2 regions of the Cupriavidus sp. DF5525 genome follow, and region 1 is predicted to be linked to the other one. Evidence: predicted binding sites of a transcription regulator. Region 1 holds the regulator's gene; the other holds the start of a gene.

Evidence for each region. Region 1 encodes FNR, which switches genes on or off when oxygen is low (the NO sensors DNR and NnrR bind a similar motif). Its sites were predicted from a motif close to TTGATNNNNATCAA; they were not measured.
Region 2: ABNX08_RS04310 (DUF3149 domain-containing protein) is a predicted target of FNR. The motif match lies at 8,064-8,077, and genes of this name have one in related genera.

The regions. Positions count from the first base shown of each region.
Region 1 covers NZ_CP168265.1:3,008,138-3,024,141, forward strand. Annotated here, with positions in the region: gene nusA (transcription termination factor NusA) at 1-56, opposite strand, end outside; gene rimP (ribosome maturation factor RimP) at 53-541, opposite strand; gene rluB (23S rRNA pseudouridine(2605) synthase RluB) at 845-2,734, opposite strand; gene scpB (SMC-Scp complex subunit ScpB) at 2,740-3,699, opposite strand; gene ABNX08_RS14010 (sulfite exporter TauE/SafE family protein) at 4,255-5,013, opposite strand; gene fnr (fumarate/nitrate reduction transcriptional regulator Fnr) at 5,091-5,816, shown strand; gene ABNX08_RS14020 (hypothetical protein) at 5,865-6,110, opposite strand; gene ABNX08_RS14025 (FixH family protein) at 6,107-6,316, opposite strand; gene ccoG (cytochrome c oxidase accessory protein CcoG) at 6,379-7,827, opposite strand; gene ccoP (cytochrome-c oxidase, cbb3-type subunit III) at 7,901-8,818, opposite strand; gene ABNX08_RS14040 (cytochrome oxidase) at 8,821-8,985, opposite strand; gene ccoO (cytochrome-c oxidase, cbb3-type subunit II) at 8,989-9,654, opposite strand; gene ccoN (cytochrome-c oxidase, cbb3-type subunit I) at 9,673-11,121, opposite strand; gene ccoS (cbb3-type cytochrome oxidase assembly protein CcoS) at 11,273-11,419, opposite strand; gene ABNX08_RS14060 (heavy metal translocating P-type ATPase) at 11,422-13,977, opposite strand; gene zapE (cell division protein ZapE) at 14,081-15,178, opposite strand; gene lpdA (dihydrolipoyl dehydrogenase) at 15,269-16,004, opposite strand, start outside.
Region 2 covers NZ_CP168265.1:895,608-911,611, reverse strand. Annotated here, with positions in the region: gene ABNX08_RS04340 (Asp/Glu racemase) at 1-102, opposite strand, end outside; gene ABNX08_RS04335 (FAD-dependent monooxygenase) at 456-1,616, shown strand; gene ABNX08_RS04330 ((2Fe-2S)-binding protein) at 1,738-2,235, shown strand; gene ABNX08_RS04325 (c-type cytochrome) at 2,232-5,162, shown strand; gene ABNX08_RS04320 (MFS transporter) at 5,782-7,182, shown strand; gene upp (uracil phosphoribosyltransferase) at 7,383-8,033, shown strand; gene ABNX08_RS04310 (DUF3149 domain-containing protein) at 8,165-8,329, shown strand; gene ABNX08_RS04305 (helicase HerA-like C-terminal domain-containing protein) at 8,375-9,910, opposite strand; gene ABNX08_RS04300 (YebC/PmpR family DNA-binding transcriptional regulator) at 10,122-10,847, shown strand; gene purD (phosphoribosylamine--glycine ligase) at 10,936-12,204, shown strand; gene hemF (oxygen-dependent coproporphyrinogen oxidase) at 12,379-13,290, shown strand; gene ABNX08_RS04285 (nicotinate-nucleotide adenylyltransferase) at 13,301-14,032, shown strand; gene rsfS (ribosome silencing factor) at 14,114-14,875, shown strand; gene rlmH (23S rRNA (pseudouridine(1915)-N(3))-methyltransferase RlmH) at 14,923-15,402, shown strand; gene ABNX08_RS04270 (Maf-like protein) at 15,532-16,004, shown strand, end outside.

The DNA.
Region 1 (16,004 bases):
TCGACGTTCTTCTCACGCGCAAGCGCATCGACGAGCAACAGAACTTCGCGGCTCATTGCTTGTTCCCTTTTCTTTGATTTCCTTTGAAGTCGAATACCGGCACCAGGCGTGCCTTGTCGACATCGGATACGGCAAATTCCAGCAGCGCCGGGCCATCCTTGCCCTCGAACTCCAGGCCGACCTTCTCCGCGCCCGCCTCCCCGGTGGGCGCCTGCAGGATCCCTGTAAAGTTCTTTTGCCCGTTGACCGGCAGGCGCAGCGTGATGCGCGCCTCTGCGCCGACAAAGCGGCCGTAATCGGCCAGCTTCTTCAGCGGCCGGTCCAGTCCGGGCGACGAGACCTCGAGGCGTTCATAGTCGACATTCTCGACCGTAAACACGTGGGTGAGCTGGCGGCTCACCTTTTCACAATCCTCGATGGCAATGCCGGTTTCAGGCTGATCGATGTAGACACGCAGAAGTCCGGCGGGGGCACGCTCGAGCTCAACAAGCTCATATCCCATGCCGTTAAGGGTGGTTTCGATCAAATCTGCCAGATGCACTGTTATCCCGAGTAATGGCCATCAACACCGTGGCAGGCAAACCCGCCGGTGCCGTCCGGGACGACCCTGCTGCAGCCCTGCCTGTCCGCCATCCGCGCCTCGCGCCGGAGCGCGGGGCCGAAAACGGGCGAACCAAAAAAAAATGGGCGCAATGCCCATCATTCGCCCATCCTCGACGAGGATGGCTTTTTGAATAGACTTGAATTATACGCTGATTATGTCGAAAAGGCAAAAGCCTGACATAGTCGCACACTGCGGGCTGCGCCGGCGGGTCTTTTACCCGCCATGAGCAGCATCGAGCACTCAGCGATTGCCGCCGCGGTTTCCCCCGCGGTTACCGCCGCCGCCGCCACCACCGCCGCTGCCACCGCCGCGCGGCGTGCGGTTTCCACCTGGCTTTGCCGCCTTCGGCATCACATTTCCGTTCGCTTCACCGCCGCCACGACGCGGCGGCTTGCCCTGCCCGCCCAGGCCGGCGCCACCGCCACCGCGCGCCTGGCGTGGGCCGGTGCCGCGCCCGCCGCCCAGATTGGCCGCGTGCGAGGTCAGTAGCGTGGGGCCGTGGCTGATATAGCCCATCGACGTCTTCATCGGATCCGGCTGGCCGCCGCGGCTGCCGCCACGGGCACCGCCCTGTTCGTAGCGTGGGAGGCCATCCATGCCGGTGTGCATCGGCATGCCGGCGATGGCGGCTTCGGTGCGCTGCTTGCGCCCGCCGACCTTGGTCGCGCCCTTGCTGGGCTGCTCGCTCTTGCCCGGCACCTTCAGGCCGACGCCGGCCATCAGCGCCTTGACGTCATTGGGCTCGACTTCCTGCCAGCGGCCGCGCTTGAGGCCGCGCGGCAGCAGGAACTGGCCGTAGCGGGTGCGGATCAGGCGCGACACGGTCAGGCCGACCGCCTCGAACATGCGGCGCACTTCACGGTTGCGGCCTTCGGTCAACGCCACGTGGTACCACTGGTTGACGCCCTCGCCGCCGCCATCGGCAATGCGCAGGAAGTTGGCTTCGCCGTCGTCCAGCTTGATGCCGTGCAGCAGGCGCTGGCGATCGGCCTCGGCCAGTTCGCCCAGCGTGCGCACCGCGTACTCGCGCTCCACACCGTAGCGCGGATGCATGAAGCGATTGGCGATATCACCCGAGGTGGTGAAGATCAGCAGGCCTTCGGTATTGAAATCCAGGCGACCCACCGCGACCCACTTGCCGGTCTTGATGCGCGGCAGGTTGTCGAACACGGTCGGACGGCCTTCCGGATCGGACTGGCTGACGATTTCCCCGGCCGGCTTGTGGTACAGCAGCACGCGGGGCGGTTTGGTCGACACCTTGCGATGGATCAGCTTGCCGTTCACGCGGACCTGGTCGGCCGGCAGGATGCGCTGGCCGATATGAGCAGGCAGTCCGTTGACCGAGACGCGGCCCTGCAGGATCAGCTCTTCCATCTCGCGGCGCGAGCCCAGGCCGCCCTCGGCCAGCACCTTGTGCAGCTTGGGGGCGTCGTCCTCGGCCGACAGCTCGCGCACCGGCTTGGCCTTGGTGCGCGGAATGACGGTGTCGTCCTTGTCGTACTGCTCGGAGATCACGAAGCGGAACAGGTCTTCGCTGTTCGCCGCACCCTTGTCCGCGCCGGGCTGGGCCTGGCCTTGCCCCTTGCGCTGCGCCTGCGGCTTGGCGCCGTCCTTGCGGCGGCCCTGCTGGCGGGCGCCGGCGCCCTGCACTTCGGCGGGCGCAGCGCCCTTGCCGGCGCGCTGCTGGCCCGGCTTGCGCTTGCGGCCGGCCTGCTCGGGCTTGTCGGCGCCTTCGCCCTTGGCGGCGCGGTCGATTTTCTCGGCCTTGGTGGTCGAGGCGTGCCCACCCTGGCTGCCCTGGCCACCCTCGCCCTGACCCGTCTTGCGCTTGCCGCGGCCACGCTGGCCACCGCGTCCGCCCGCAGGCGCCGCCGCAGACGCGGCGGCTGCCTCGCCGGCCTCGCCCTGCACCGGTGCCTCGGCACCTTCGGCGCGGCCGGCATCGCGATCCTGCGCTGCCTGGCGGCGAGATGCCACCAGGTTCCTCAGCCCGCGGCGCAGCCCCTTGCGGCGGGGCGCGGCTTCGCTGCCCGATCCGGGTTCTGCGGCGCCGGTATCGGCGGATGCACCCGCATGGCGGGCGTCTTGCTCTACGGAATCAGACAAGGTATTCACTATCGGATGTTGCATGTTGTTCAGTTCGGCACGCGCTCGTCGTGCTCGCTCGGGTGCGGCGGCGTACCGTCTTCTGGCAGTTCGCTGCGCGCCCCGTCCGGATTGGGTTCGGCCTCGGCAGGTTCGATAAGGTCATCCACGGGGTCAGCGCCTTCGCTGGCCTGCTGTCGCGGCTGGACGTCGAAACCATTGGCGGTTTCGGCGCCCTCGGTTCGTTCGGTGCTCTCGGTGCTCTCACCGGCGACCGGCGCTACCATCTCGCCAGCCTCGGCCGCCAGCCCTTCCGGCTGGCCTGCAACGCCCTGCGCCACGGGCGGTTGCAGCTCGGCAGCTTGCTGTTCCGCGGCGGGCGCCGGAACCGCCACAGGATCGGCAAACGCCTCCTCGTCGGCGCTGACTGGCTTGATCGCGGCCAGCTCCTCGAAATCGATGGCCTGCTGTTCCAGCAGGGCAGCCTGGGCCTGCGCCTGGGCGTCTTCCAGCGGCGGCAGTTCATCCAGCGTACGCAGGCCGAGATCGTCCAGGAACGCCTTGGTGGTCGCGTACAGCGCCGGCCGGCCCGGCACGTCGCGGTGGCCGATGACCTCGATCCAGCTGCGGTCTTCCAGCTTCTTGATCACTTCCGTGCTGACGGTCACCCCGCGGATCTCTTCGATATCGCCGCGGGTCACCGGCTGCCGGTAGGCAATGATCGCCAGCGTTTCCATCACCGCACGCGAATACTTTGGCGGTTTTTCCGGATTGAGGCGATCAAGGTATTCACGCATTTCCGGGCGGCTCTGGAAACGCCAACCGCTCGCCAGGGCCACCAGTTCCACACCGCGCTGGCGCCAGTCCTGGCGCAGCTCGTCGAGCAGCACGCGGATCGTGTCCGCACCGACGTCATCGTCAAACAGCCGTCGCAGATCATTGACGCGCAAGGGCTCCTGCGCGCAGATCAGCGCCGTCTCGAGGACGATCTTCGCCTCTTGGGTATTCATGTTGATGGTGTGCAGCCTGTCTTTGCACCTGCTCCCGGACGGATCCGGGGCACCGGAGATTTTGGATACAGCGATGCCGAATGCCATCGCCATCTCATTGCGCAGCTAACCCGGATGCCTGCCGCATCCAAGCCGTGCACTTCCCTTTCTTTGCATCGAATGCCGGGTCGGTCCGGCAGGAGATCGTTCGCAGGCCGTCTTGGGCCGGTCAGCGAACCCCTTGCGTCGCGCGCCCGCACTCAACGGACGATGCTGTCGGCGAACTGAACGCCTCGGACGCAAGAAAAAACGGATATCGGGAGCAAGGCCGGCATCTCCAACACCGCGGTGCCAGCCGGACTTTTGAGCCAGATCTTTTGAACCGGATGGACCGCGGGACGGGCCGGGCCTCGAAAACCTTCCGCTTCCCGTAGCCCCTGAGCGCGCCTTCTGATATGAAGGCCGCCTGGCGCTGCTCGCCACATCGCGCCGCGCGATACCGCAATGCAGGCGATTGTATGGCATTCCCGCCCCAGCCTGCAACCATCATCCGTTGCGCCATGCGGCGGCGGCGCCTCAGAACACCAGGCAGAAACCCTGCCCGGCCAGGGAATGTGGCAGCAGCACCGCTCGGGCGATGCCCAGCCCGCCGAACGCCATCACCGCGACCCCAGCCCCCAGGCGTATGCCACGCCGCCTGGACAGCGTGCGCAGGTAGCCCGACAGGCCGGACAGCACCAGCAGGTTGGGCAGCGTGCCCAGCCCGAACACGCCCATCACCAGCGCCCCCGAGCCGGCGTTGCCCGCCAGCAGTGCCAGCGTCAGCGCGCCATAGACCATGCCGCACGGCACCAGGCCCCAGGCCAGCCCCACCCCATAGCGCCGCGCCAGCCCGCCACGGGCCCGCACGAATGCCGGCATGCCGCCGGCCAGGCGGCCCAGCTGGCCAGCCACCGTAGCGGTGGCGCATGCCGCCAAGCGCTCGAGCCAGGCCAGGGTGAACGCATTGCCCTGAAGCAGCCGCCAGCCCGACCACAGCAGCATGGCGCTGCCCGCACCGAACAGCCAGCGCTGCACCGGCAGGTAGTCCTGCTTCCATGCGGTGGCACCGACCGCGCCCAACAACGCACCCAGCAGCATATAGGTCGAGATCCTGCCGATGTGCATTGCCAGCAACTCACCGAACCACGCGGTCCGGTTTTTCACGAAGTTCACCGTCGCGATGGCGTCGCGCCGCTGTTCCACCGCGAGGGCAAGGCCGCCACACATGGCGGCACAATGCACCCCGCCAAGCAGGGCCAGCAGAAAAACGCTAATAAGCACACCAAATGTCAATTCTGACTCCCTGCCGCATCACATCGCACGGTAAAATGTTGGGGTCGTGCCCTCGCAGCCATTCTTGCAGGTTCCAATTGCTCACCTCCATTCCCATTACCGAGATGTCGCCCCGTTGCTCCACATGCGCGATGGGGCAACTGTGCCTTCCGGTAGGCATGTCCCAGCAAGATCTTGCCAAGATGGACACGCTGGTGCAGGAACGCATTCGCGTTCATAAAGGCGAGACCCTGTACCGCATGGGCGATCCGCTCACCGCTGTCTATGCCATCCGCTTCGGTACGCTGAAGACGCACGTCACCACCGAAGACGGCCGTTCGCAGATTACCGGCTTCCACCTCCCCGGCGAAATCGTCGGCCTCGACGGGCTGGGTGAAATGCAGCACGCATCGGATGCCACGGCGCTGGAAGATACCGAAGTCTGCGTGGTGCGCATGAACGAACTGCAGACCTTGTCCGCCGGGCTGCCGTCGCTGCAGCACCAGTTCCTGCGCCTGATGGGCAAGGAGATCACGCACGACCAGCTGATGCTCGTGACGCTGGGCTCAATGCGCGCCGAGGAACGGCTGGCCGCCTTCCTGATCAACCTGTCCGAGCGCCTGTCGGCGCGCGGTTATTCGGCCTCCGAATTCGTCATGCGCATGAGCCGCGAAGAGATCGGCAGCTACCTGGGCCTGAAGCTCGAAACCGTCAGCCGCCTGTTCTCCCGCTTTGCCGAAGCGGGCCTGATCCAGATTCGCCAGCGCCACGTCAAGCTGGTGGACATCGCCGGCATCAAGCAACTCTACAGCCGCTCCTGCTGAGCGCGCATCGCACTGCCATCGCCGCACCGGCGATGGCAATTTCAAACGTCATTCAAGTTCGTCGGTATCGCTGAGCCGGGTCGGCATGGTGTAGAGCGTGAGCCCGCTGGACAGCGCGCAGAACGCCCACGCCAACAGGAAGCCGATCGTATAGACCGACTCGCGTGACGCGTCGACCGGGTGGCCGAAGAACTTCAGGTCGCCCGGATCCACGACCGAAAAGACCGTCGCGGTTGCAAAGCCCGCCATCAGGAACCCGGGCCACAGTACCCACATCAGCCAGCGCAGCCTCATGGTTGCCTCGCTGCGGCAGCCTTGCGCGGCGCGGCTCCGACCTTCTCGACCACCAGTCCATGCCGCGTTGCCCCCTGCACCGGCAGGTCAGGATGCGAGGACGCGAGCCAGATGGTCACGCCACACGCCACCATCGCCACCAGCGGGCCGCTCATCAACAGCCACGGCCACGGTTCCTTCCACCACGGATTGCCTTGCCGATTCATCTTGCCCCCCTTATCTGCAGCGGTGCGGCGCGGATCCATAACCGCGCCACACCATCCTAGCTTTACAAATCGCGCGGCACGATAAAACTGGTGGATTGCCGGATTTCGGCACTCCCCCGCTCCGTGCCTTCGCTCGTGACCGTCACGCTGATCTTGTGCGTACCCTGCGCCGCGTTCTCAATCGGAACGCGGATGCGGATCGGCAACAGCCGGTTGGAGGTCGGCGCCAGCGCTTCGGCCTGCTTGTCGTATTCAACCGTCAGGTTCTTCAGCTCGTCGCTGTCGGCGCGCACGCTGATGCGCATCGGTCCTTCGGTCGTGTTGATCAGCTGCAGCCGATAGACGTTCTCGATCCAGCGCCCTTCCACTTCGCGGCCCAGCGCGCCGCGGTCGCGGATGATGTCCACCTTCAGCGGCGTGCGCAGCGCAATCGAGGCCACGAAGCCCGCCATCAACGCAATCCAGATCACCGAATAGATGATCACGCGCGGACGCAGCAGCCGCTTGCGCGACGCCGCCGCGGACAGGCCCTTGCGCATCGCGTCTTCCGAGGTGTACCGGATCAGGCCGCGCGGATAGTCCATCTTGTCCATGACCTGGTTGCAGGCGTCGATGCAGGCGCCGCAGCCGATGCACTCGTACTGCAGGCCGTCGCGGATATCGATCCCGGTCGGGCACACCTGCACGCAGATGCTGCAGTTGACGCAATCGCCCAGGCCCGCCTTGTAGTGGTCGGTCTTGCGCGAACGACTGCCGCGCGGCTCGCCGCGGCCAACGTCGTAGGTGACGACATAGGTGTCGCGGTCCACCATCACGCTCTGGAAGCGCGCATACGGGCACATGTACTTGCACACCTGCTCGCGCATGAAGCCGGCGTTGCCCCAGGTGGCGAACGCGTAGAACAGCATCCAGAACGCCTGCCATGGCCCGAGCGAGAGCGCCAGTACCTCTCCGCCCAACTCGCGGATCGGCGCGAAATAGCCGATGAAGGTAAATCCGGTCCACAGCGCGATCAGTACCCACAGGAAGTGCTTGGTCGCTTTCAGGCGCAGCTTGCGCAGGCTCCAGGGATCACCGTCCAGGCGAATGCGTGCGATGCGATCGCCCTCGATCCGCCGCTCGATCCACATGAAGATCTCGGTGTAGACCGTCTGCGGACAGGCGTAACCGCAGAAGAGGCGCCCCGCGATCGCCGTGAACAGGAACAGCGCCAGCGCCGAAATGACCAGCAGCACCGCCAGGTAGATGACGTCCTGCGGCCACAGCACCAGCCCGAAGATGTAGAACTTGCGCGCCCCAAGGTCGAACAGCACGGCCTGGCGGCCATTCCATTGCAGCCAGGGCGTGCCGTAGTAGACCAGCTGGGTCAGGATCACCAGCCAGACCCGCCAGCTGGAAAAGGCGCCCGTCACCGAGCGCGGATAGATCTTGCGGCGGACCTCATACAGTGTTTCGTCAGAGGATTCGCCAGGCACAGCAGCCGACCGCTGTGGGTCGGCCGCCCGGGCCATCTCTTGCCTCCCGGGTGCGTTCATGGGCGTGGTCTCCCGCGGGCGGCCAGCGCCCGCTCACATGAGTCGCCTGTCATTGCCCGGCACCTCCGCCGGTATTGGACAGCCCCCAGACATAGGCGGTCAGCATCCGGATGCGCTCGGGCGTCAGGATTTCCTCATGCGCGGGCATGTGGTTGTTATGCCCCTTCAGGATGGCGTCGACGATGCTGGCTTCCGAGCTGCCATAGAGCCAGACCTTGTCGGACAGGTTCGGCGCACCCAGTGCCTGGTTGCCCTTGCCGCCGGCACCGTGGCAAGCCGCGCAGGTCGACTTGAAGGTGCCCTCGCCACGCGAGGCACGAATCGGATCCGACGACAGGCCCGACAGAGAACGCACGTACTGCGCTACGTCCCCTGCCAGCTTGGCGTCGATGGTCGCGGCAAACGGAGGCATGACGCCATTGCGGCCCTTCGTGATGGTCTGCTGGATCGTTTCCGGCTCGCCGCCGTAGAGCCAGTCGCCGTCGGTCAGGTTCGGGAAGCCGCGGCTGCCGCGTGCATCGGAACCATGGCATTGCGCGCAGTAGTTCAGGAACAGGCGCTGGCCGATCTCGCGCGCCTGCGGGTCGCCCGCCACCTGCTTGACGTCCATCTTCAGGTACTTGGCATAGATCTCCTTCTGCATCTGCTCCTGCGCCGCGCGGTGGGCGGCCAGTTCGCCTTGCGTCGAGGACTTCAGCACGCCGGCGTACGAACCCAGGCCGGGGTAGAGCACCAGGTAGGCCAGCCCGAAAATGCAGGTCAGCAGGAACATCCACATCCACCAGCGCGGCAGCGGGTTGTTCAGCTCGCGCAGGTCGCCGTCCCAGACGTGGCCGGTGTCCTCGGTGGCGCCGGCGGTCTTGGTGATCTTGCGTTGCGAGAACAGCAGCCAGACGCACCAGACGATGCCGACGAGCGCGATCGCGGCAATGTAGTAACTCCAGAAATCGGAAAAGAAATCGCTCATGGCTAGGTGTTCCGGCTCGATGTTGTCGTGGTTTCGTCAGGCAGTGCGAACGGCAGCATGGCGGATTCCCGATTGGCGGACTGCCGGCCGGCGGACCACGCCCACCAGCAGATCCCCAGGAAGACGACCATCGACACGACGGTCGCAATGGCAGTGATCATGGCCATGGCTTACTCCTTGGCCGGTGCCGGGGCAGCGGCGGTTTCAACGCGCACGTTGCGGCGGTTGGTGCCCAGCCCTTGCAGGTAGGCCACCAGCGCGTCTTCCTCGGTCTTGCCCTTGAGCTCGTCCGGTGCCTTTGCAATCCCGGCTTCGCTGTAGGGGACGCCCAGCTTGACCAGTGCGCGCATGCGCGCCTGGATATCGTTGGTGGGCAACTCGGCCTTTTCGAGCCACGGGTAAGACGGCATCACCGATTCCGGCACCACATCGCGCGGATTGCGCAGGTGGATGCGTTGCCAGTCATCCGAATAGCGGCCGCCGACGCGCGCCAGGTCAGGCCCGGTACGCTTGGAGCCCCACAGGAACGGATGGTCGAAGACCGACTCGCCAGCGGTGGAGAAGTGGCCGTAGCGCTCGGTCTCGGCCTGCAGCGTGCGCACCTGCTGCGAGTGGCAGCCGACGCAGCCTTCGCGGATATAGATATCCCGGCCCATCAGCCGCAGCGGCGAATACGGGGTGATACCCGGATCCGGCTCGGTGGTGGAGTGCTGGAAGAACAGCGGCACGATCTGGACCAGACCCGCGATGCTGACCACGAGGATCGTGCAGATGATCAGCCAGCCGATGTTCTTCTCCAGCGTTTCGTGGGAAAAGAATCTTTGTTTGTCGGACATCTTTCTATCCTGGATTGATCAGTGGGCAGAGGCAGGAATGCTGGCCGGGATCGGTGCATCCACGGCACGCTTGCCGACGATGGTCTTGACCGTGTTGTACGCCATCAGCAGCATGCCGGACAGGAAGCAGACGCCACCGAGCAGGCGGATCAGGTAGAACGGGTACTTGGCTTTGACCGCTTCCACGAAGGCGTAGGTCAGCGTGCCGTCAGGCTGGGTGGCACGCCACATCAGGCCCTCCATCACGCCGGCGATCCACATCGAGGCGATGTAGAGCACCACGCCGATGGTCGCGATCCAGAAGTGCCACTCGATCAGGCGCACGCTGTACATCTGCTTCTCGCCAAAGAGCCGCGGAATCAGGTAATACAGCGAACCGATGGAGATCATCGCCACCCAGCCCAGCGCGCCCGAGTGCACGTGGCCGATGGTCCAGTCCGTGTAGTGCGACAGCGCGTTGACGGTCTTGATCGACATCATCGAGCCTTCGAACGTGGCCATGCCGTAGAACGACAGCGCCACCACCAGGAACTTCAGGATCGGGTCGGTGCGCAGTTTGTGCCAGGCGCCCGACAGGGTCATGATGCCGTTGATCATGCCGCCCCACGAGGGCGCCAGCAGGATCAGCGAAAACACCATGCCGAGCGACTGCGCCCAGTCCGGCAGCGCGGTGTACTGCAGGTGGTGCGGACCGGCCCACATGTAGGTGAAGTTCAGCGCCCAGAAGTGGACGATGGACAGGCGGTAGGAGTAGATCGGGCGCTCGGCCTGCTTGGGAATGAAGTAGTACATCATCCCGAGGAAGCTGGTGGTCAGGAAAAAGCCCACCGCGTTATGGCCGTACCACCACTGGATCATGGCGTCCTGCACGCCGGCGTAGGCCGAGTAGGACTTCCACAGCGACACCGGCATCTCGATGTTGTTGACGATATGCAGCAGCGCGATGGTCAGGATGTAGGCGCCGAAGAACCAGTTGGCCACGTAGATGTGTTTGGTCTTGCGCTTGACGATGGTGCCGAAGAACACGATCGCGTAGGCGACCCAGACCGCGGTGATCAGCAGGTCGATTGGCCATTCCAGTTCGGCGTATTCCTTGGAGCTGGTGATGCCCAGCGGCAGCGTGATGGCGGCGGCGACGATGACCAGCTGCCAGCCCCAGAACGTGAAGGCGGCCAGCGGGCCGCAGAACAGCCGTGTCTGGCAGGTACGCTGGACCACGTAGTACGACGTGGCGAACAGCGCGCTACCACCAAAGGCAAAGATCACCGCATTGGTATGCAGCGGCCGCAGGCGGCCGAACGACAGCCAGGGCGTGTTGAAGTTGAGTTCCGGCCAGATCAGCTGTGCTGCCAGCAGCACGCCGACGGCCATGCCGACGATCCCCCAGACTACTGTCATGACAGCGAACTGTCTTACGACGCCGTAATTGAAGGTGTCGACGCGTGAAGACGCGGCAGTGACATCCATTCAGACCCCCAAGCTTAGAGAAGAGAAAAAACCTACTGACGGTGTGACTTTAAAAAAACCGTACGGTCGGTGCGTTGATCTTTATCAAGTCGGTCAGGGCACCTGGTGAACCTCGCCGGCATTGCCATGTCGGAGGCGCACGGCGGCGCACTCACGGCTTGTCGTTGTCCAGCAAAATCGATTCGGCGGGCCGGTCCAGGTCGTCATACTGCCCCGCATGCAAGGCCCACCAGAGCGCGCCGGCGATCACCACGACCAGCACCAGGCTCATCGGCACCAGCAGGTAGAGCGTTTCCATCGTCAGCTTCCCTTGCGCCCGGCGCGCAGCAGGCGCCAGGCGTTGGCCACCACCAGCAGCGACGACAGCGACATGCCGATGCCGGCCATCCAGGCCGTGACAAAACCTGTCGCCGCCAGCGGAATGGCAACCACGTTGTAGAAGAAGGCCCAGCCCAGGTTCTGGCGCACCACGCGACGCGTCTTGCGCGATACCGCCAGCGCGGTGGCGATCTCGGCCACGCCGCCGTGCGTCAGCACTGCGTCGGCACCGGCCTGCGCCAGCGGCGCGCCGCTGCCGATCGCTACCGACACCTGGGCCTGCGCCAGCACCGGCGCATCGTTGATGCCGTCGCCTACCGCGAGCACCACCGCTCCGCCCTGCTGCAGCCGCGCCACATAGTCGCGCTTGCCTTCGGGCGTCACTTCGCCGGCCACGCAGTCGATGCCGAAGTGCGATCCCCACCAATCCACCGCCGCGGCGTTGTCGCCCGAGACCAGATGGCAGCGCACGCCCAGCTCGCGCAACCGTGCGAGCAACTGCGGCGTCTGCTGCCGCTCGATATCGGCGAGCACGAAGCGCGCGAGCGGGCCGGAATCAGCGCCCAGCCACACCACGGTGGCACCGGGATGGGCCGGTTCACCGCCGTGCGCCGGGGCCTGCCTGCCATCGGGCGCCAGCGCTGCCACGAAATCGGCACGGCCGAGCCGCAGGCGACTGCCACCCACCACAGCCTCCAGCCCCTGGCCGGGCACGTTGCGCATGCCAGTTACCTGGATGGGCAGGCCAGTGTTGTCTTGCACCGCAGCCACCAGCGCGCGCGCGATCGGATGTTCGCCCCCGCGTTCCATCGCCGCGGCCAGTGCCAGGCAGCGCGCCTGGTCGAGGTCGGCCAAAGGTTGCACCCCGGCCACGGCAAAGCAGCCTTCGGTCAGCGTTCCGGTCTTGTCGAGCACCACGTCGGTCACGCGCGCCAGCGTTTCGAGCGCATGGGCGCGCGTCAGCAGCACGCCGCACCGCGACAGCGCCGCACCGGCCGCGGCCAGCGCCGCCGGCGTAGCCAGCGACAGTGCGCACGGGCAGCTGACCACCAGCACCGCAATCGTCACCAGCAATGCGCGTGAAGGATCGATCCACAGGCCCCACACCACGCCGGTCAGCGCCGCCAGTGCGAGCAGCGTGGCCACGAACCAGCTCGCGACGCGGTCGGCCAGCGTCGCCAGGCGCGGCTTCTCCGCCAGCGCGCGGTCCAGCACGGCGACGATCTCGGCCAAACGGGTGCCGGCGCCGACGCGCGTGACGCGCACTTCCAGCGGGCTCGCGGTGTTGTAGCAGCCGGCCAGCACGGTTTCCCCGGCGCAGCGGCGCACCGGGCGGCTCTCGCCGGTCAGCATGGATTCATCGAGCTCGCTCGCGCCCGCCACGACGGTGCCGTCGGCGGGAACGATCTCGCCCGCCTTGACCCGGATAAGGTCGCCCACGCGCAGGCGCGCCACCGGCACGCGCTCGCCCGTGGTGCCCATGCCGGGCAGTCGTTCACAGGTGGCGGGCAGCTGGCGCGCCAGCATCTCGGCGCCGCTGCGCGACGCCTGTCGCACGCGCAGTTCCAAGTAGCGGGCCAGCAGCAGGAAGGCGACGAACATCGTCACCGAATCGAAATAGACTTCGCCGATGCCGCGCACGGTGGCCAGCGCACTGGCGACAAAGCCCGCGCCGACGCCGATGGCCACGGGCACGTCCATGCCCATATGACGCTGGCGCAGGCTGCGCCAGGCGCCGGCAAAGATCGGCGAGGCTGCATAGAACACGACCGGCAGCGTCAGCGCGAAGCTGGCCCAGCGCATCAGTTGCAGCTGGCCCGGGTCGATGGTGGCTTCGTGGGTGTAGATCGGCCACGCGTACATCATCACCTGCATCATGCCTAGCATGGCGACGGCCATGCGCATCAGCAGGCCGCGGCGGGCGCGGCGGTCCTGCTGGTCGGTGCGCGAGACTTCGAACGGCCAGGCCATGTAGCCGATGCCGGCCAGCGCGGCCAGCAGCCCCGCCACCGTCTGGGCGCCGTCGCGCCAGCGCACCACCACGCGCCGGGTGGCGACGTTGGCGACCGCGGATTCCACCCCCGGCTGCCGGCTGAGGTGCTGTTCGATCAGCCACGCACAGGCGGCGCAGCGGATGTTCTCCGGCGCCAGCGTGATCTCGGCGCGGCCGCCGTCCAGCGGCCGCACGAACTGGTTGCGCAGCTCAGGGGTGTCGTAGGCGGCCCAGATCGGCTCGGCCTCGCGCCGGGCATCGTCGTCGATCGGGCGGGCAAATCGGGCTTCATCGCCGTAGAGATGGGAAAAACCGGCGGCGTGCAGCGTCTGGGCCAAGGCCTGGCATCCGCCGCAACAGAACACGCGGCGGGTGCCGTCCAGTGCGGCGGCGAGCGGCTCCGGATCGGTTACGGGGAGGCCGCAATGGAAGCACGCAAGCTGCGCGCCGCTGCCGGCCAAGGCACTACCCGCCGGATCGCGGAGCGCTGGCGAGGGGTTGGAGGCCAGCAGGCTGGCAGGGGGGCTGGTGGCTGGGGACGGCATGGGGACCTTTTTTACCCAGTGCAGGGTATAGGGAGGTCCCGGCATCGACCTTGATATAGGTCAATGCGGCCCGGCTATCGTCGCGCCGGGCCGGAAAAAACACTCAGGTGAGCGAGGTGTCCATGGTGCGGCGCTCGGACTCCAGGTACTCACGCGACTGCATCTCGATGATGCGCGACACGGTCCGGTGGAACTCGTTGGCCATCTGGCCTTCGGTGTAGAGCTCGTCCGCGGGCACTTCAGCCGACATCAGCAGCTTGACCTTATGGTCATAGAAGACGTCGATCAGCCAGGTGAAGCGGCGAGCCTCCGACGACATGCGCGGCGTCATGCGCGGCACGTCGGACAGAATCACAGTATGGAACTGGGACGCCAGCTCCAGGTAGTCGTTCTGTGAGCGTGGGCCGCCGCACAGCGTGGCGAAGTCAAACCACACAACGCCGTTGGCCTTGCGCAGCGCGCGCAGCTCGCGGTGCTCGATATGCAGCAGCGGCGATTCGTCGGCCACGCCGGCGATCGAGGTAAAGGCATCGCGCAGCGCGGAACTGGCGTTGGCGCCGAGCGGCGTGTGGTACGCCTGCACCTGCTCCAGCGCGCGCTTGCGGTAATCGATGCCCGCGTCGACATTGAGCACGTCGAGCTTCTGCTGCAGCAGCGCGATGGCCGGCAGCACGCGGTCGCGGTGCAGGCCATCCGGATACAGCAGATCCGGGCGGTAGTTGGAGGTCATCACGAACTGCACGCCGTTTTCGAACATCTGCTGCAGCAGGCGGTGCAGGATCATCGCGTCGGCGACGTCGCTGACGTGGAATTCATCGAAGCAGATCAGCCGGAAGCGGCGCGCGATACGTTTAGCCAGCTCGTCCAGCGGATCCGGGCGGCCGCGCAGCTCTTCGAGCTGGCGATGGACCTCGCGCATGAACTCGTGGAAATGCAGCCGCGTCTTGCGCACCACCGGCACGCAGGTATAGAAGCTGTCCATCAGGAAGGACTTGCCGCGCCCCACCCCACCCCACAGGTAGACGCCCTTGGGCACGTCGGGACGGACCAGCAGCTTCTTCAGCGCGTTGTTGCGGCGGCTCTTGTAGGCCACCCACTCGTCGTAGCACTGCTGCAGCCGGGCCACGGCGCGCAGTTGCGCTTCGTCGGACTGGTAGCCGCGCTCCTTCAGTTCCTTCTCGTAGTACTCGGTGACGTTCATGCTAAGGGGTCCCTGCGGGACGGCCCGCAAGTGAAAACGGCGCGCCGCGGATGCGGCGCGCCGGTACTCAGGCAATGCGAAGCATTCGCCTTACATATTAAGCTGACGCTTGTCGACGGCCAGCGCGGCTTCGCGCATGACTTCCGACATCGACGGGTGCGGATGGCAGACGCGGCCGATATCCTCGCTGGCGGCCTTGAACTCCATCGCTACCACGGCTTCAGCGATCAGGTCCGAAGCGTTGGCAGCCACGATGTGCACGCCCAGGATTTCGTCGGTCTTGGCATCGGCCAGCATCTTGACGAAGCCCTCCGGATGGCCCATGCCCAGCGCACGGCCGTTGGCCATGAACGGGAACTGGCCAGCCTTGAACTCACGGCCTTCGGCCTTGAGCTGGGCTTCGGTCTTGCCAACCCATGCGATTTCCGGGAAGGTGTAGATCACCCACGGAATGCAGTTGTAATCGATGTGCGGCTTCTGGCCGGCGATGCGCTCGGCCACGGCCACGCCTTCGTCCTCGGCCTTGTGCGCCAGCATCGGGCCGCGCACCACGTCGCCGATGGCCCACAGACCCGGCACCTTGGTGGCGCAGTGGTCGTCGACCTCGATGAAACCGCGCTGGTCCACGCCCAGGCCGACAGCGTCCAGGCCCAGGTTGTCGGTGTTGGGCACGCGGCCGACCGAGACGATCAGGCGATCGACTTCCAGCGTCTGCGCGGCGCCGTCCTTGTCGGTATAGCCGACGGTGACGCCATTCTTGCCGGTCTTGACTTCGGTGACATTGACGCCGAGGCTGAACTTCAGGCCCTGCTTGGTCAACAGCTTC
Region 2 (16,004 bases), 2.1 Mb from region 1:
AGGGCGCACCAACTGGCGCGCGGCCAGCATCGCCGGGATCTCGGTTTCCATCGTGGTGTTGGAGCTCGGCACGATCTGGCCGATTCGGAAAACTTTCTGCACTGTCGACTCCGTCATTGGTTTGTCTGTCTACCCGCCTGCGCTGGCCTGCCGGCCCCTGCATGCTGCGATCGATTGTAGTGTACACACTTTATATAGGCAAACAGAATCTGCGCGGGGCACGATTCACTCGTTCAGTGCATACTTAATTAACCAATCCCTGTTTTTGCTCATAAATTCGCCGATAAATGGCGTTGTGCGTGATCAATCATGTTTACATAAGGGTTTTCCATAGGTTCGATATTTTCTTCCTTTACGTTGATATTTTGAGTGTGTACACTCGTTTTCAACGGTCGGCCACATGGCCGCCCCGCCCCCCCAAACGACCCATGTGTCATTGCCCCAGGAGAAAGAACGTGCAAGGCAAACCGCGAATCGCAGTTGTCGGCGCCGGACTCGGAGGGACGGCCGCGGCCGCCCTGCTGCAGCGAGCCGGCTTCCAAGTCAGGCTGTATGAACAGGCACCGGCGTTCTCGCGCCTGGGCGCTGGCATCCATGTGGGCCCCAATGTGATGAAGATCATGCGGCGCATCGGCATCGAGGACGCGCTCAACGCCATGGGCTGCCACCCCGACTACTGGTACAGCCGCGACGGGCTGACCGGCGAGGTGATCGCGCAGATCCCGCTGGGCGACTACGCGCTGCAACATTACGGTGCCAGCTACCTGACCGTGCACCGCGGTGACTTCCACAAGCTGCTGACCGATGCCGTGGCGCCCGGCACGCTGTTCTTCAACATGAAGCTGGAAAGCGTCACCGACCAGGGCGACGTGGTGCAACTGCGCTTCACCGACGGCACGGTGGAAGAAGCCGATATCGTGATCGGCGCCGACGGCGTCAACTCGCGCATCCGCGAAACCCTGCTTGGCGCCGAGCCGCCCAAGTACACCGGCTACGTGGCGCACCGTGCGGTATTCCCCATCGCGCGCGTCAAGGGCTTCACGCACGAGCGCTGCACCAAGTGGTGGACGGACGACCGCCACATGATGGTCTACTTCGACACCAGCAAGCTGGATGAGATCTACTACGTGACCGGCGTGCCGGAGCCCGAGTGGGACATGAGCAAGAGCTGGGTGCCGAGCAGCATCGAGGAAATGCGCGCCGCGTTCGACGGCTGGCACGAAGGCGTGCAATCGCTGATCGAAGGCACCGTTGAAGTGACGAAGTGGCCGCTGCTGGAGCGCGACCCGCTGCCGCTGTGGAGCCGCGGCCGCATGGTGCTGCTGGGCGACGCCTGCCATCCGATGAAGCCGCACATGGCGCAGGGCGCCGCGATGGCGATCGAGGATGCGGCCATGCTGACGCGCTGCTTCACCGAGGCCGGCGTGGACGACTATGCCAGCGCCTTCGCGCTGTATGAAGCCAACCGCGCCGAGCGCGCCGGCAAGGTCCAGCTGGTCTCGCACAACAACACCTGGCTGCGCAGCAACGAGAACCCAGACTGGTGTTTCGGCTACGATGTGTTCGACGTGCCGCTGGTGTCGGCCGGGCGCACGCCGCTGTCCGCGGCGGCCTGATGCCTGCCTGACCCTGGCCTGCCGGCACAGCATGCCGGCAGGCAATATGCCGCCGCAGCCCCTCGCCGACGAAGGGGCGCGGCGCCGCGATGCGTGATGTGCAAACCGCCCCCAGCCCACGATGAACGCGCCCCGCCCCCTGACGCTGCAGGTCAACCACGCCGAGCACACGCTGAGCGTGGCGCCTGACACGCCGCTGCTCTACATCCTGCGCAACGACCTGGCCTGCAACGGCCCCAAGTATGGCTGCGGCCTGGGGCAATGCGGCGCCTGCACGGTGCTGGTGGACGGTATGGCCGCGCGCTCGTGCGTGCTGCCGGTCAGGGCGGTGGTCGGCCACGCCGTCACCACGCTGGAAGGACTGGGCACGGCGACACAGCCCGACCCGGTCCAGCAGGCCTTTATCGACGAGCAGGCCGCGCAATGCGGCTACTGCCTGAACGGCATGATCATGACCGCGAAGGCGCTGCTCGCGCAGAACCCCGATCCCGACGAGGCGCAGATCCGCGAGGCACTGCGCTTCAACCTGTGTCGTTGCGGCACGCATGTGGAAATCGTGCGCGCAGTACAGCGCGCCGCGGTGCTGCAGCGGCAGGCCGCCGAGGGAGCGGCATCGTGACGCAAAGACTCGTACCGCAGGCCGGGCCTGCCAGCGTTGTGGCGGACCTTGCGCCGCCGCCGGCCGCGATCTGCCTCGTCGCCCATGTGCTGACGCCGCCCGGCCTGCGCTGGCTCGATGGCAAGCCGCTGTCGCCGCGCCTGCTGAGTGCTGACCGCGACGCGGCACTGGCCTTGCCGGGCGTGCGCGCCGTGGTGCTCCGCAACCAGTTTGCTGGCGTTATCGCGGAGACCGATGCGCTGGCGGCCAATGCCGCACATGCCTTGCAGGCGCGCTGGTCGGCACCGCCGCGCGCTGACGGCGCACCCGTCCCGCGTCGCGCGATTACGCAACGCGGCGACGCCGGCGACGTGCTGGCCAACGCCGCGACGCGCCATGCGCAGGACTACCAGTGGCCGCTGGCCGGCACCCGTGCCCAGGCCCGCTGCACCGTCATCGCCGACTGGCGCGATGGCATGCTGTATGTGTGGCTGCCCGCAACGCGCCCGGGCGCGTTGCGCGAGGAACTGGCCGCGCTGCTGGGGATCGTGCCGCAGCAGGTGGCGCTGGCCTGCTGGCAAGCGCCGGACGATGGCGCCGACCCGGCGCTGCTGGCGCACCACGCCGCTGCCGACGCCGCACTGCTTGCCCATGCCGCCGGCAAACCGGTGATGCGCCGGCTGTGCGCCGACGACATCGGCTTATCCGACGCAGTACTGGCCGTGCGCGTCGACACCGCACGCGCCGGCTATGCGATCGATGCCTACGCTTCCACGCTCGCCGGCACCGCCGCGCCGTCGGTGCCGCTGGCGCTTTGGCTGACGCATACGCCGTCGCCAGTGACGGACGGCACCGACACGGCCCACGCAAGCAACGCCGGCATTCCGCCCTACCGCATTCCCAATGTCGATGTCGGCACGGTCGGCGACATCGCCGCGTTCGACGCCGCACCGCTTGCCGCCGCCCGCGCGCAGGTCTTTGCGCGCGAATCCCATCTCGACGAAATCGCCGCCGCATCAGGCAGCGATCCGATCGCGCTGCGGCTCGCGCATCTCGACGACGCGCGCGGCGTGGCCCTGGTATGGCAGGTAAGCGAGCGCGCGGGCTGGACGCCGGCCGCGCCGCGTGCCGCCGCAGCGGCCGGCAACGTGCGGCGCGGCCGCGGCTTCGCTTATGCGCATACCGTCGACCACGATGCCAGCCAGAGCTGGTCGGCGTGGGTGGCGGAAGTGGAAGTCGACGGCACCACCGGCGACCTGGCAGTCACGCGCGTGACCGTGGGCCGCGACAGCGAATCGCTGGCGCCCACGCAAGCCGTACCCGCCACGCGCTCGCTTGAACAGGCAGTCGCCGACACCGCACTGCAACTGACAGCCGCCACGCCTGCCTTCGACACCTGGCCATCCGCTGCACCCACGACCCAGACGCTGCCTGCGATGGCCGGCAACGCACTGCCGGAAGTGCGCCTGGCCGGCACGCTCACCGGGTACGACAAGCTCGCCGCGGGGCCGGCCGATACGCTGCCCGCCGCAGCGGCAGTCGCCAACGCCATCTTCGATGCCACCGGCGTGCGCCTGCGCGCACCGCCTTTCAGCGCCGAACGCATCCGCCTGGCACTTGCCGAGAGTGAAGACAAGCGCGGCAGCCGGCGCAAGAAACGCGGCTGGCTTGCAGCCGCTGCCGCCACCGCAGCCGGCCTGTGCGCGACGCTATTTCCGTGGCGTGCGCCGATCGCGCCGGTCGCACCGCCCGAACCCGGTTTTTACTCCGCAGCCACGCTGGAGCGGGGCCGCCTGGTGGCCGCAGCAGGCGACTGCGCGGTGTGCCATACGGCGCCCGGCGGCGTGAAGAATGCCGGCGGCCTGCCGCTGGAAACGCCGTTCGGCACGGTGTACAGCACCAACATCACGCCCGATGTGCAGACCGGCATCGGCAACTGGTCGTTCGCGGCGTTCGAGCGCGCTATGCGCGAAGGCATCCACCGCGACGGGCGGCGCCTCTACCCGGCCTTCCCCTACACCGCATTCGCCAAGGTCAGCGATGCCGACATGCAGGCGCTGTATGCCTACCTGATGGCCGCCGAGCCGGTGAAGTCCGAGGTCCCGCAAACCCAGCTCGCTTTCCCGTTCAACATGCGGCCACTGCTGGCGGGCTGGAACCTGCTGTTCCATCGCAACGAACCATTCAAGCCCGACCCCTCGCGCTCTGCGCAATGGAACCGCGGAGCGTATCTCGCCGAAGGCCTGGGCCACTGCAGTGCCTGCCATTCGCCGCGCAACGCGCTCGGCGCGGAACAGGGCGGGCGCAAGTACCTGACCGGCGGCAGTGCCGAAGGCTGGGAAGCAGCGCCGCTGACCTCGCTCTCGCACGCACCGGTGCCGTGGACCGAAGCGGCACTGTTCACGTATCTGCGCGGCGGGTATGCGCCGCATCATGGCGCCGCGGCTGGACCAATGGCGCCGGTGGTGGAAGAACTCGCGCAGTTGCCAGAATCCGACGTGCGCGCAATCGCGCACTACGTGGCCTCGTTCGGCACACCGCCGCCAGCGCCTTCGGTGCTGGCCGCGCAGGCAGCGCGAATCGAGCAGCGCAGCGCGCAGGCCGCGCTCACCCTGAACGGTCCCGGCGAACGCCTGTACCAGAGCGCGTGCGCGGTCTGCCACCAGTCAGACCAGGGCATCGCGCAGTTCGGCGTCAAGCCATCGCTCGCACTCAACACCAACCTGCACAGCAAGCTGCCCGACAACGTCATCCAGGTGCTGCTGCAAGGCATGCCGGCACCGCCCAACAGTGAGCTGGGCGCGATGCCGGCCTACGCCGACACGCTCGACGACCGGCAGATCGCGCAACTGGCGCAGTACCTGCGCGCTCGCTTTGCCCCCGACCAACCCGCCTGGCAGGACCTGGAGAACACCGTCGCGCGCCTGCGCGCGACGCCTGCCCATTAATACCAACTGAGAACCGCGGGGCCGGCTCGCCACGCCCTCCGCATCCACGCTGACCGCACATACGCCGTGCCGGGCAAGGCGCTTCGCCACCGGGCAGGGAGGCGTGCGCCCCCACGCCGGCGACATGCGCGCCACGCGCGGGAAAACCCCGAGGAGGGAAATCGCAATTCGGCCTTGCCCGCCAGTTTCATGTAGCTTACGCTGAACGATCATGTAGTGCGCACTACATGAGTGCGGCGTGAGCACGCAGCGGTGCCTCCCCGCACAAGGACGGCGCGCCGCAAGCGGCAGACGAGACAACACAACCAAAAGATTGGCCCTCTACATCACCGGAAGCGCTGGCCCGGGGCTTGCATAGTCCACCGCCGTGCCAACCGGGGGCCGGGCCTGGACCAACCAAGGGTAGACAACAAGGAGTGACTATGTCGTATCAGAATCAAGAAGGTGTTGCGAGATTGCTACCGGGTTAGTCCAGCCTCGCCAGATTGAAGTAGCCACCACGTTTCGTTGCAACTCGGTGCGATGGCATCACGCATTAGTGAGTACCGTAGTCTGGCCCTGCTTCGATAAACGTGTGCTTCCGAGTTCAAGAACCAGCCTATAAAGACAGGTAGACAAAATGTCGTCATCAATCTCATCAATGGCAACAACGACAATCCCAGAAGCAACGATAAGCTCGCCCCCCCAGCCAAGCGCGAGGGTAGGGACGTCTCAAACCATCACTATCGAGCAAGGCATCCGCGCGGCCGGTGTCGGTCGATTCCAGTATCGGCTCTTTGTCATATTCGGCCTGGTCTGGCTCGCTGACGCGATGCAGGTGCTCTCGATCGGCTTCACCGCGCCGTCCATTGCTGCGACATTTGGCATCCCCGTACCGACGGCTTTGCAGACCGGTACGATGTTCTTTGTCGGCATGCTGATTGGCGCTTTCGTGTTCGGTCGGCTTGCGGACAGGATCGGCCGCCGACCCGTGCTCATGATGGCGGTGGTCATCGACGCGATCTGTGGTGTCGCGTCCGCCTTCGCACCGGACTTCCAGTGGCTTCTGTTGCTGCGCTTCCTGACCGGCATCGGCGTCGGCGGCACTTTGCCCGTTGACTACACCATGATGGCCGAGTTCCTGCCCTCCGACCGGCGCGGTCGCTGGCTGGTCCTGCTGGAGTCATTCTGGGCCGTCGGCACGATCTTGCTCGCCGTTCTTGCCCTGGTTGCCGTTTCGCAAGGCGATGACGCCTGGCGGCTGATCTTCCTCGTCACTGGCATCCCCGCCCTGGTCGGCGTGATCTTCCGGTTCTTTGTTCCCGAGTCTCCGCTCTATCTGAATAAAGCGGGACGCTCAGCAGAGGCACGCGCCGTGCTTCAGCGTGTAGCCGCCGCCAATCGCGTTTCCGTGGAAATTGGCTCCCTGGAGCCGCAGCCGATGGAGCGCAAATCGGTTTTTGCGCTCTTCGCGGCCGGATGCCGACGCCGCAGCATCTGCCTGCTTGCCGCCTGGATGCTCATCTCGATCGCCTACTACGGCGTCTTCGTTTATCTCCCGGTGAAGCTGGCTGGCCAGGGCTTTGGCTTCATGCGTGGTCAAGTGTTCCTGATCCTGCTCGCGCTCGTGCAGCTTCCCGGCTTCGCGCTCGCCGCTCACGGCGTCGAGCGTTGGGGTCGGAAACCGACCCTGATCGGCTTCCTGCTTCTCAGCGCGGCAGGTTGCATGCTCTATAGCCTGGGCCAGTCCACTGCGCTCGTCGTCGGCTCCACCTTGCTGATGAGCTTTGCGCTCCTCGGTACGTGGGGAGCACTTTACGCCTTTACGCCTGAGGTGTATCCGACGGATCTGCGGGCCAGCGGAATGGGCACTGCGGGTGCGATGGCGCGCTTCGGTGGCCTCTTCGCACCTTCGATCATTGCCCCGATCATGGCTACCCAGTTCACACTTGCCCTTGCGCTCCTTTCGTCATTTCTTGCCCTGGCGGCGATCGCCATTTTCATGGTGGATATCGAGTCGAGGAACCGCGCGCTGGATTAGGGCAAGGTAGCGTCGAGCCCGTCGGCGGTCCCGGCGGTCGAGGGCGCCCGCCGACGGCGCTGGCCTGGGCGGGGTCTTGAAACGAAGCCACGGGCAGGGCGGCCCGCTTCCATTACAATCCGGCTGCAACGGCGTGGCGGCCGGGTCCACCGGACCGGCCGCCCGCTTCACCCTCTTCCGCCGAGCCCTCCCCGCCAGCCATGAAACAAGATCCGCGCTTTCCCAATCTGTTTATCCTCGACCACCCGCTGATCCAGCACAAGCTTTCGCATATGCGCGACAAGGAGACCTCCACGCGCACCTTCCGCGAGCTGCTGCGCGAGATCACGCTGCTGATGGGCTACGAGATCACGCGCAACCTGCCGCTGACCACGCGCCGCATCGAGACGCCGTTGGTCGAGCTGGATGCGCCGGTGATCGCCGGCAAGAAGCTGACCATCGTGCCGGTGCTGCGCGCGGGCGTCGGCATGAGCGACGGCCTGGTCGAACTGATCCCTTCGGCGCGCATCGGCCATATCGGCGTCTACCGCGACGAGCAGCATCGCCCGGTCGAGTACCTGGTGCGGCTGCCGGACCTGGAAGATCGCAGCTTCATCCTGTGCGACCCGATGGTGGCCACCGGCTATTCCGCCGTGCACGCGGTGGAGGTGCTCAAGCGCCGCGGCGTCAAGGACGAGGCCATCACCTTCGTCGCGCTGGTAGCGGCGCCCGAGGGCGTGGAGGTGTTCCAGAAGGCGCATCCGGGCGTGAAGCTGTTCGTGGCTTCGCTCGACAGCCACCTGGATGGCGACGCGTATATCGTGCCGGGCCTGGGCGATGCGGGCGACCGGCTGTTCGGCACCAAGAACTGACCGTCACGCCTGGTGCGGACCTGAGCGGGCTTGACCGGCCTCAATAGTCCGCGCCGCGTGGCTCCCTACACTGGCGGCAGGCACTGGCGGCAATCCGCCGGCGCGCACCGCCAATCCACAGGGAGCCAAGCATGGAAGCCTTCAAGATCCTCTTCAGCACCAGCACCGGCCTGATGAGCCTGGGCGTGATCGTCTTTATCATCGGCATGGGCTGGTTTTTCGCGCGCATGTTCGCGCGCAAGATGCGCGAGGATGCGGAAGCCGCGAAGGCACAGCAGACGGCGCAACGCCGCTGACCGTAACGAGCCGCAACCGCGGCCCGCCCTGCTTATTTCCGACGCTTACTTCTTTTTGCCGAGCAGGCTGCCCAGCACGCCACGGATCAGTTCGCGGCCCACCTGCGAGCCCACCGTGCGCGCGGCCGACTTGGCCATCGATTCCAGGATCGAATCGCCGCGACCGGTCTTGCCAGTGCCCTTGGTCAGCGTGCCGAAGATCTCGCCGGCGGTGCCGAGCCAGCCGCTGTCCTGTTCGCCGGCTGGCTGTCCGGCTGGCTTTCCGGCCGGAGCCTTGGCGGTGCCGCCGTTGCCATTGCCGACCGTCGCCACGCTGCCGCGCAGCTTTTCATAGGCCGACTCGCGGTCCACGGTCGTTTCGTAAGTACCCGCCACCAGCGAGTTGGCGATCAACTGCTTGCGTTCCTCGTCCGTCGCCGGGCCGATGCGGCTTCCCGGCGGCAGTACCCACGCCCGTTCGGTCACGCAAGGCGTGCCCTTGGCATCCAGGAACGACACCAGCGCCTCGCCCACGCCCAGCTCGCCGATCGCGGTCTCCACGTCCAGCTTCGGGTTGGCACGCATGGTGGTGGCCGCCACCTTGACCGCCTTCTGGTCGCGCGGCGTGAACGCGCGCAGCGCGTGCTGCACGCGGTTGCCGAGTTGGCCCAGCACGGTGTCCGGGATATCGATCGGGTTCTGCGTGACGAAGTACACGCCCACGCCCTTGGAGCGGATCAGCCGCACCACCTGCTCGATCTTGTCGAGCAGTGCCTTGGGGGCGTCGTTGAACAGCAGGTGCGCCTCGTCGAAGAAGAACACCAGCTTGGGCTTGTCCAGGTCCCCGGCCTCCGGCAGCTTCTCGAACAGTTCCGACAGCATCCACAGCAGGAAGGTGGCATACATCCGCGGCGAGTTCATCAGCTTGTCCGCAGCCAGGATATTGACCACGCCCTGGCCCTTCTCGGTCTGGATAAAGTCTTCGAGGTTAAGCATCGGCTCGCCGAAGAACACATCGCCACCCTGGGACTCCAGCGCGATCAGCCCGCGCTGGATCGCGCCGATCGAAGCGGCCGAGATATTGCCGTACTCGGTGGTGTACTGCGAAGCGTTGTCACCGACGTGCTGCAGCATTGCGCGCAGATCCTTGGCGTCGAGCAGCAGCAGGCCGTTGGCGTCGGCGATGCGGAACACCAGGTTGAGCACGCCCTGCTGGGTGTCGTTCAGCTCCAGCATGCGCGACAGCAGCAGCGGCCCCATGTGCGAGACCGTGGCGCGCACCGGGTGGCCCTTCTGGCCGAACACGTCCCACAGCGTGGTCGGGCACGCGCCCCACGCCGGCTCCGGCAGGTTCAGGTCGGCCAGGCGCTGCTTGAGCTTGTCCGAGAGCTGACCGGCCTGCGAAATGCCGGTCAGGTCACCTTTGACGTCCGCCATGAAGACTGGCACCCCCAGGCGCGAGAACCCCTGCGCCAGCGTCTGCAGCGTGACGGTCTTGCCGGTGCCGGTGGCGCCGGTGATCAGCCCATGGCGGTTGCCCATCTGCGGCAGCAGCACCAGTTCAAGTTCGGCGTTCTTGGCGATAAGGATGGGGTCGGCCATGATCTTCCTGATAACAAGATGCCGCGGGGCTCGCCACGGCAGCGGCGCGGGCAGGCCCGCGTGATAAAATCCTGGGCTGATTATAGCCAGCCGCCAGGCATATCCGTCACCTGGCGCGCGCCGTCCCGAGGCCTTGCGGCCCAGCCGCGGCGCGCATGGCGACCCCGCATTCCATCACCGCACAACAGCGTTTTCCGTCTCGGAGAGAATCATGGCCGGTCACTCGAAATGGGCCAATATCAAACACAAGAAAGCTGCCGCTGACGCCAAGCGCGGCAAGATCTGGACCCGCCTGATCAAGGAAATCACCGTGGCCGCCAAGCTCGGCGGCGGCGATGTCGACTCCAACCCGCGCCTGCGCCTGTCGATCGACAAGGCCATGGACGCGAACATGCCCAAGGACAACATCCAGCGCGCGATCCAGCGCGGCGTGGGCGGCCTGGAAGGCGCGAACTACGAAGAGATCCGCTACGAGGGCTACGGCCTGGCCGGCGCGGCCATCATCGTCGACTGCCTGACCGACAACCGCACCCGCACCGTGGCCGAAGTGCGCCATGCCTTCTCCAAGCACGGCGGCAACATGGGCACCGAAGGTTCGGTGGCGTTCATGTTCACGCACTGCGGCCAGTTCCTGTTCGCGCCAGGCACGCCGGAAGACAAGCTGATGGAAGCGGCGCTGGAAGCCGGCGCCGACGACGTCGTCACCAACGACGACGACTCGATCGAAGTGACCTGCCCGCCCAACGATTTTTCCGCGGTCAAGACTGCGCTGGAAGCCGCCGGCTTCAAGGCGGAAGTGGTCGACGTGGTGATGAAGCCGCAGAACGAAATCAGCTTCACCGGCGACGACGCGGCCAAGATGCAGAAGCTGCTCGACGCCCTGGAAAACCTGGACGACGTGCAGGAAGTCTTCACCAACGCGGTGATCGAAGACTAAGTCATATCTAGCCCCCATCGGCGGCAGCCCGGCTCCAAAGACCCAAGCTGCCGCCTTTTTGCATGCGTTTCTTTTCTGGCAGTGGATCATGAAAGTATTGGTTGTCGGCTCGGGTGGACGTGAACACGCGCTGGCCTGGAAATTGGCCCAGTCCCCCAGGGTGCAAGTGGTGTACGTCGCGCCGGGCAACGGCGGGACCGCGCTCGACAAGCGCCTGCAGAATGTTCCGCTGACCGATCCCGAGGTCATCGCCGCCTTTGCCGAGCGCGAAGGCGTGGCCTTCACCGTGGTCGGCCCCGAGGCGCCGCTGGCGGCGGGCATCGTCGATATCTTCCGCGCCAAGGGCCTGCGCATTTTCGGGCCGACCCAGGCTGCCGCGCAGCTGGAATCGTCCAAGGACTTCGCCAAGGCGTTCATGCAGCGCCACGGCATCCCTACCGCTGCTTACCAGACCTTCTCCGACGCCACCCAGGCGCACACCTATATCGACGCGCAGGGCGCGCCGATCGTGATCAAGGCCGACGGCCTGGCCGCGGGCAAGGGCGTGGTGGTGGCAATGACGCTGGACGAGGCGCATCAGGCGGTCGACATGATGCTGGCCGACAACAGACTCGGCGACGCCGGCGCGCGCGTGGTGATCGAGGAGTTCCTCGAAGGCGAGGAAGCCAGCTTTATCGTGCTGGTCGACGGCAAGAACGTGCTGGCACTGGCCACCAGCCAGGACCACAAGCGCCTGCTGGACGCCGACGCCGGTCCTAACACCGGCGGCATGGGCGCCTACTCGCCCGCGCCGGTGGTCACGCCCGCTCTGCATGCGCGTGCGCTGCGCGAGATTATCCTGCCGACCGTGCGCGGCATGGAAAAGGACGGCATCCCGTACACGGGCTTCCTGTACGCCGGCCTGATGATCGACAAGGACGGCAACCTGAAGACGCTGGAATTCAACTGCCGCATGGGCGACCCCGAGACGCAGCCGATCCTGGCGCGCCTGAAGACCGACCTGGTCGACGTGATGGAGCACGCCGTCAACGGCAAGCTCGACGCCGTCGAACTGGACTGGGACCGCCGCACCGCCCTGGGCGTGGTGATGGCCGCTTACGGCTACCCCGACGCGCCGCGAAAGGGCGACGCCATCACTGGCATCCCGGCCGAGACCGACGACAGCGTGACCTTCCACGCCGGCACCACGCTCAAGGACGGCACGCTGCTGACCTCGGGCGGGCGCGTACTGTGCGTGGTCGGGCTGGCCGACACGGTCAAGGCGGCGCAGCGCGCCGCCTATGCCGCGGTCGAGCAGATCCAGTTCGACGGCATGCAGTACCGGACCGATATCGGCTACCGCGCCATCAAGCGCTGATCCCGCCCCCCGGCCCGGCTGAGTCGCCGCGCCGGACGGCTTCGGACGCAAGCGACCGCCCGGCCGCCCCAGCCGGTACAATCGTGACAATGCTGTGACCCACCCGGCAGCCAACAGGCTGCCGGCGTGTCATCCAGCCGGTCCATCCGCCGGTTTTATCCGCCTTCGCCAACCATGATCGATTCCCAGGCAGTCCGTGCCTATCTGCTCGGCCTGCAAGACCGCATCACCGATGCCATCGGCGCCATCGACGGCCAGCCGTTCCTGACCGACGCCTGGGAGAAACCGCCCACCGAACGCCTGCGCGGCAGCGGCCGCACCCGCATCCTGGAAGGCGGCACGGTGATGGAGCGTGCCGGCGTGGGCTTCTCGCACGTCAGCGGCGATACCCTGCCACCCTCGGCCAGCGCCAACCGGCCGGAACTGGCCGGGCGCAGCTTCGAGGCGATGGGCGTCTCGCTGGTGTTCCATCCGCGCAACCCGTACGTGCCCACGGTCCATATGAACGTGCGCTGCTTCCTGGCGGTCAAGCCCGGGGCCGAGCCGGTATGGTGGTTCGGCGGCGGCATGGACCTGACGCCGTACTATGGCAACGCCGACGACTGCACCCATTTCCACCGCACCTGCAAGCAGGCGCTCGCGCCCTACGGCGACGAGCTGTACCCGCGCTTCAAGCGGTGGTGCGACGAATATTTCTTCCTGCGCCACCGCAACGAGGCTCGCGGCGTGGGAGGGATCTTCTTCGACGACTTCTCGGCGCTGGGCTTCGAGCGCAGCCTGGCGATGATGCAGTCGGTCGGCGATGCCTTCCTGGACGCCTACCTGCCGATCCTGCAGGCGCGCAAGGACACCCCCTACGGCGAGCGCGAGCGCGACTTCCAGGCCTACCGGCGCGGGCGCTACGTCGAATTCAACCTCGTGTTCGACCGCGGCACGCTGTTTGGCCTGCAGTCGGGCGGACGCGCCGAATCCATCCTGATGTCGATGCCGCCGCTGGTGACCTGGCGCTATGACTGGCAACCGGAACCGGGCAGCCCCGAAGCGGCGCTGTATACCGACTTCCTGCCGGCACGCGACTGGGCCTGACGGCAGACCTATGGCCAATCCTGCGCAACACCGCAAGCCCGCCGCCGACGCGGGCGAACCGCCGCACCCCTCCCGTCCCTACCGCCTCGGTATCCTCGGCGGCACTTTCGATCCGCCCCATGTCGGCCACCTGGCGCTGGCACGGCTGTGCACCGAGCACCTGGACCTGGACGAACTGGTGTGGATTCCCACCGGCCAGTCCTGGCAGAAAGGCGCCGACGTGACGCCCGCCGCCGATCGCCTGGCCATGACCGAACTGGCCGCCGCCGCGCTGGCGGACGGCGGCGCGAAGGTCCGCGTGAGCCGCATGGAAGTGGACCGCGCCGGCCCCAGCTACACCATCGACACCGTGCGCCAGCTACGGGCCGAATACGGCCCCGAGGCCTCGCTGTGCTGGCTGATGGGCGCCGACCAGTTGCTGCGCCTGCACACCTGGCACGGCTGGCAGGAACTGTTCGCACATGTGCACCTGTGCACCGCCACGCGCCCGCGCTTCGAGCTGGCCGCGCTGGAGGGCCCGGTGCTGGAAGCGCTGGCCGAGCGCCAGGCCGACACACACCTGATACAATGCACGCCCTCCGGCCGGATGTGGATCGACCAGACGCTCGCCGTCGACCTGTCTTCCACCCATCTGCGCCAGCGCCTGGCAACCGGCCAGCCGGCAGATGACCAACTGCCGCCGGGCGTGGCACACTACATCGCAAGCCACGGGCTGTACCGCGACGTTCCTGCGAGGACGTGACCCCCCGGCCAGGGCGTGACCGGGGTCTGACCAGGCCCGGCGCCCACCACCCAACCGATCTCAGCTGAACAAGAAGACACCATGGATATTCGTAAACTGCAACGCGCCATCGTCGACGGCCTCGAGGATGTCAAAGCGCAGGACATCAAGGTGTACGACACCAGCCACCTGACCGAGCTGTTCGACCGGGTGGTGATTGCCAGCGGGACGTCCAATCGCCAGACCAAGGCGCTGGCAGCTTCGGTGCGGGATACGGTCAAGGAAGCCGGCGGCCATATCGTGGCGGTCGAGGGACTGGAAACCGGCGAATGGGTGCTGGTCGATTGCGGCGACGCCGTGGTCCACATCCTGCAACCCCAGTTGCGCATGTACTACAACCTGGAAGAGATCTGGGGCGACAAGCCGGTGCGCATGAAGCTCGCCACCGGCGCCCGCGGCCTGGCCAAGGCCAGCGAGCCGATGGAAGAAGACGAGGACGACGTCCCCGCCGTGCGCGGCACGCGCCGCGCCAGCAGCCTGCGCCCGGCGCTGGCCCGCCTGCCGGAAGGCATGAAGGAGCCGTCGCCGCCGATGGGCCACGAGGACACCGACCCGGACGCGATCGCCACCATCCGCAAGCCGGCCCGCAAGACCGCCACCAAGACCACGGCAACCAAGACGGCCACCAAGACCCCCGCCAAGACGACCGGCACCCACGCCGCGGCACCGCGCAAGACCGCCGCCGGCACCACGGCACGCAAGACCGCCACCAAGACGGCTACCAAGACCGCAACGAAGGCTGCAGCCAGCAAGTCCGCCGCAGCCAAGCCGGCGGCCCGCAAGCGCACCACCCGCTCGGCCTGATTCCCGGGCGCGCGGCTGCCTGCTGGCCGCGCAGCAGACAAGTCCTCATGCAACTGGTGATCGTGGCCGTCGGCCACAAGATGCCCGGCTGGATCGAAACCGGCTTCAGCGAGTATGCCAAGCGCATGCCGCCCGAGTTGCGCATCGAACTGCGCGAGGTCAAGCCGGAAACCCGCTCCTCCAGCAACAACGCCGCCACGGTGATGCAGCGCGAAGCCGCGCGGATCGAGACGGTGCTGGGCTCGCTGTCGAAGCAGTGCCGCATCGTCGCGCTGGACGAGCGCGGCCGTGACTTCACCACCGTGCAACTGGCTGCGCAACTGACCGACTGGCAGCGCGAGGGTGGCGACGTCGCCTTCCTGATCGGCGGCGCCGACGGGCTCGACCCGGCGCTGAAGGCGCGCGCCAGCACCCTGATCCGCCTGTCCAGCCTGACGCTGCCGCACGGCATGGTGCGCGTGCTGCTGGCCGAGCAGCTGTACCGGGCCTGGTCGGTCACGCAGAACCATCCTTACCACCGGGCCTGAGCCCGCCGCTCACCGGCGGTCGCTATCGCCGCTGGCGGTACAATGCGGGCCACCGCCGGGCTACCGGCACGCTCTCCATCCATGCCGATTCCGCCGCCCGGTTTCACGGGCGGGATCTTCGCCCCCGCGATGCACGACTACCTCTACCTCGCCTCCCAGAGCCCGCGCCGCCGCGAATTGCTGACCCAGCTCGGCGTGCGCTATGAACTGCTGCTTGCCGATGACGACGAGGACGCTGAAGCGCTCGAAGTCGTGCTGCCCGGCGAGACCCCCGACGATTACGTGCAGCGCGTGTGCGCGCTGAAGGCCGAAGCCGCGCTGCGCCGACGCGAGCGCCGGGCACTGCCCGACGCGCCGGTGCTGACCTCCGACACCACGGTGTGCCTGGGCGGCCGCATCCTGGGCAAGCCTGCCGACGACGCCGACGCCGCGGCCATGCTTGACTCGCTGTCAGGTACCACGCACCGCGTGCTGACCGCCGTGACGGTGGTATCGACCACCGGGATGTGCCATGCACTGTCGGTTTCCGAAGTCAGCTTCCGCCTGATGCAGCCCGCCGAGATCGAGCGCTATGTCGCCAGCGGCGAGCCGCTCGGCAAGGC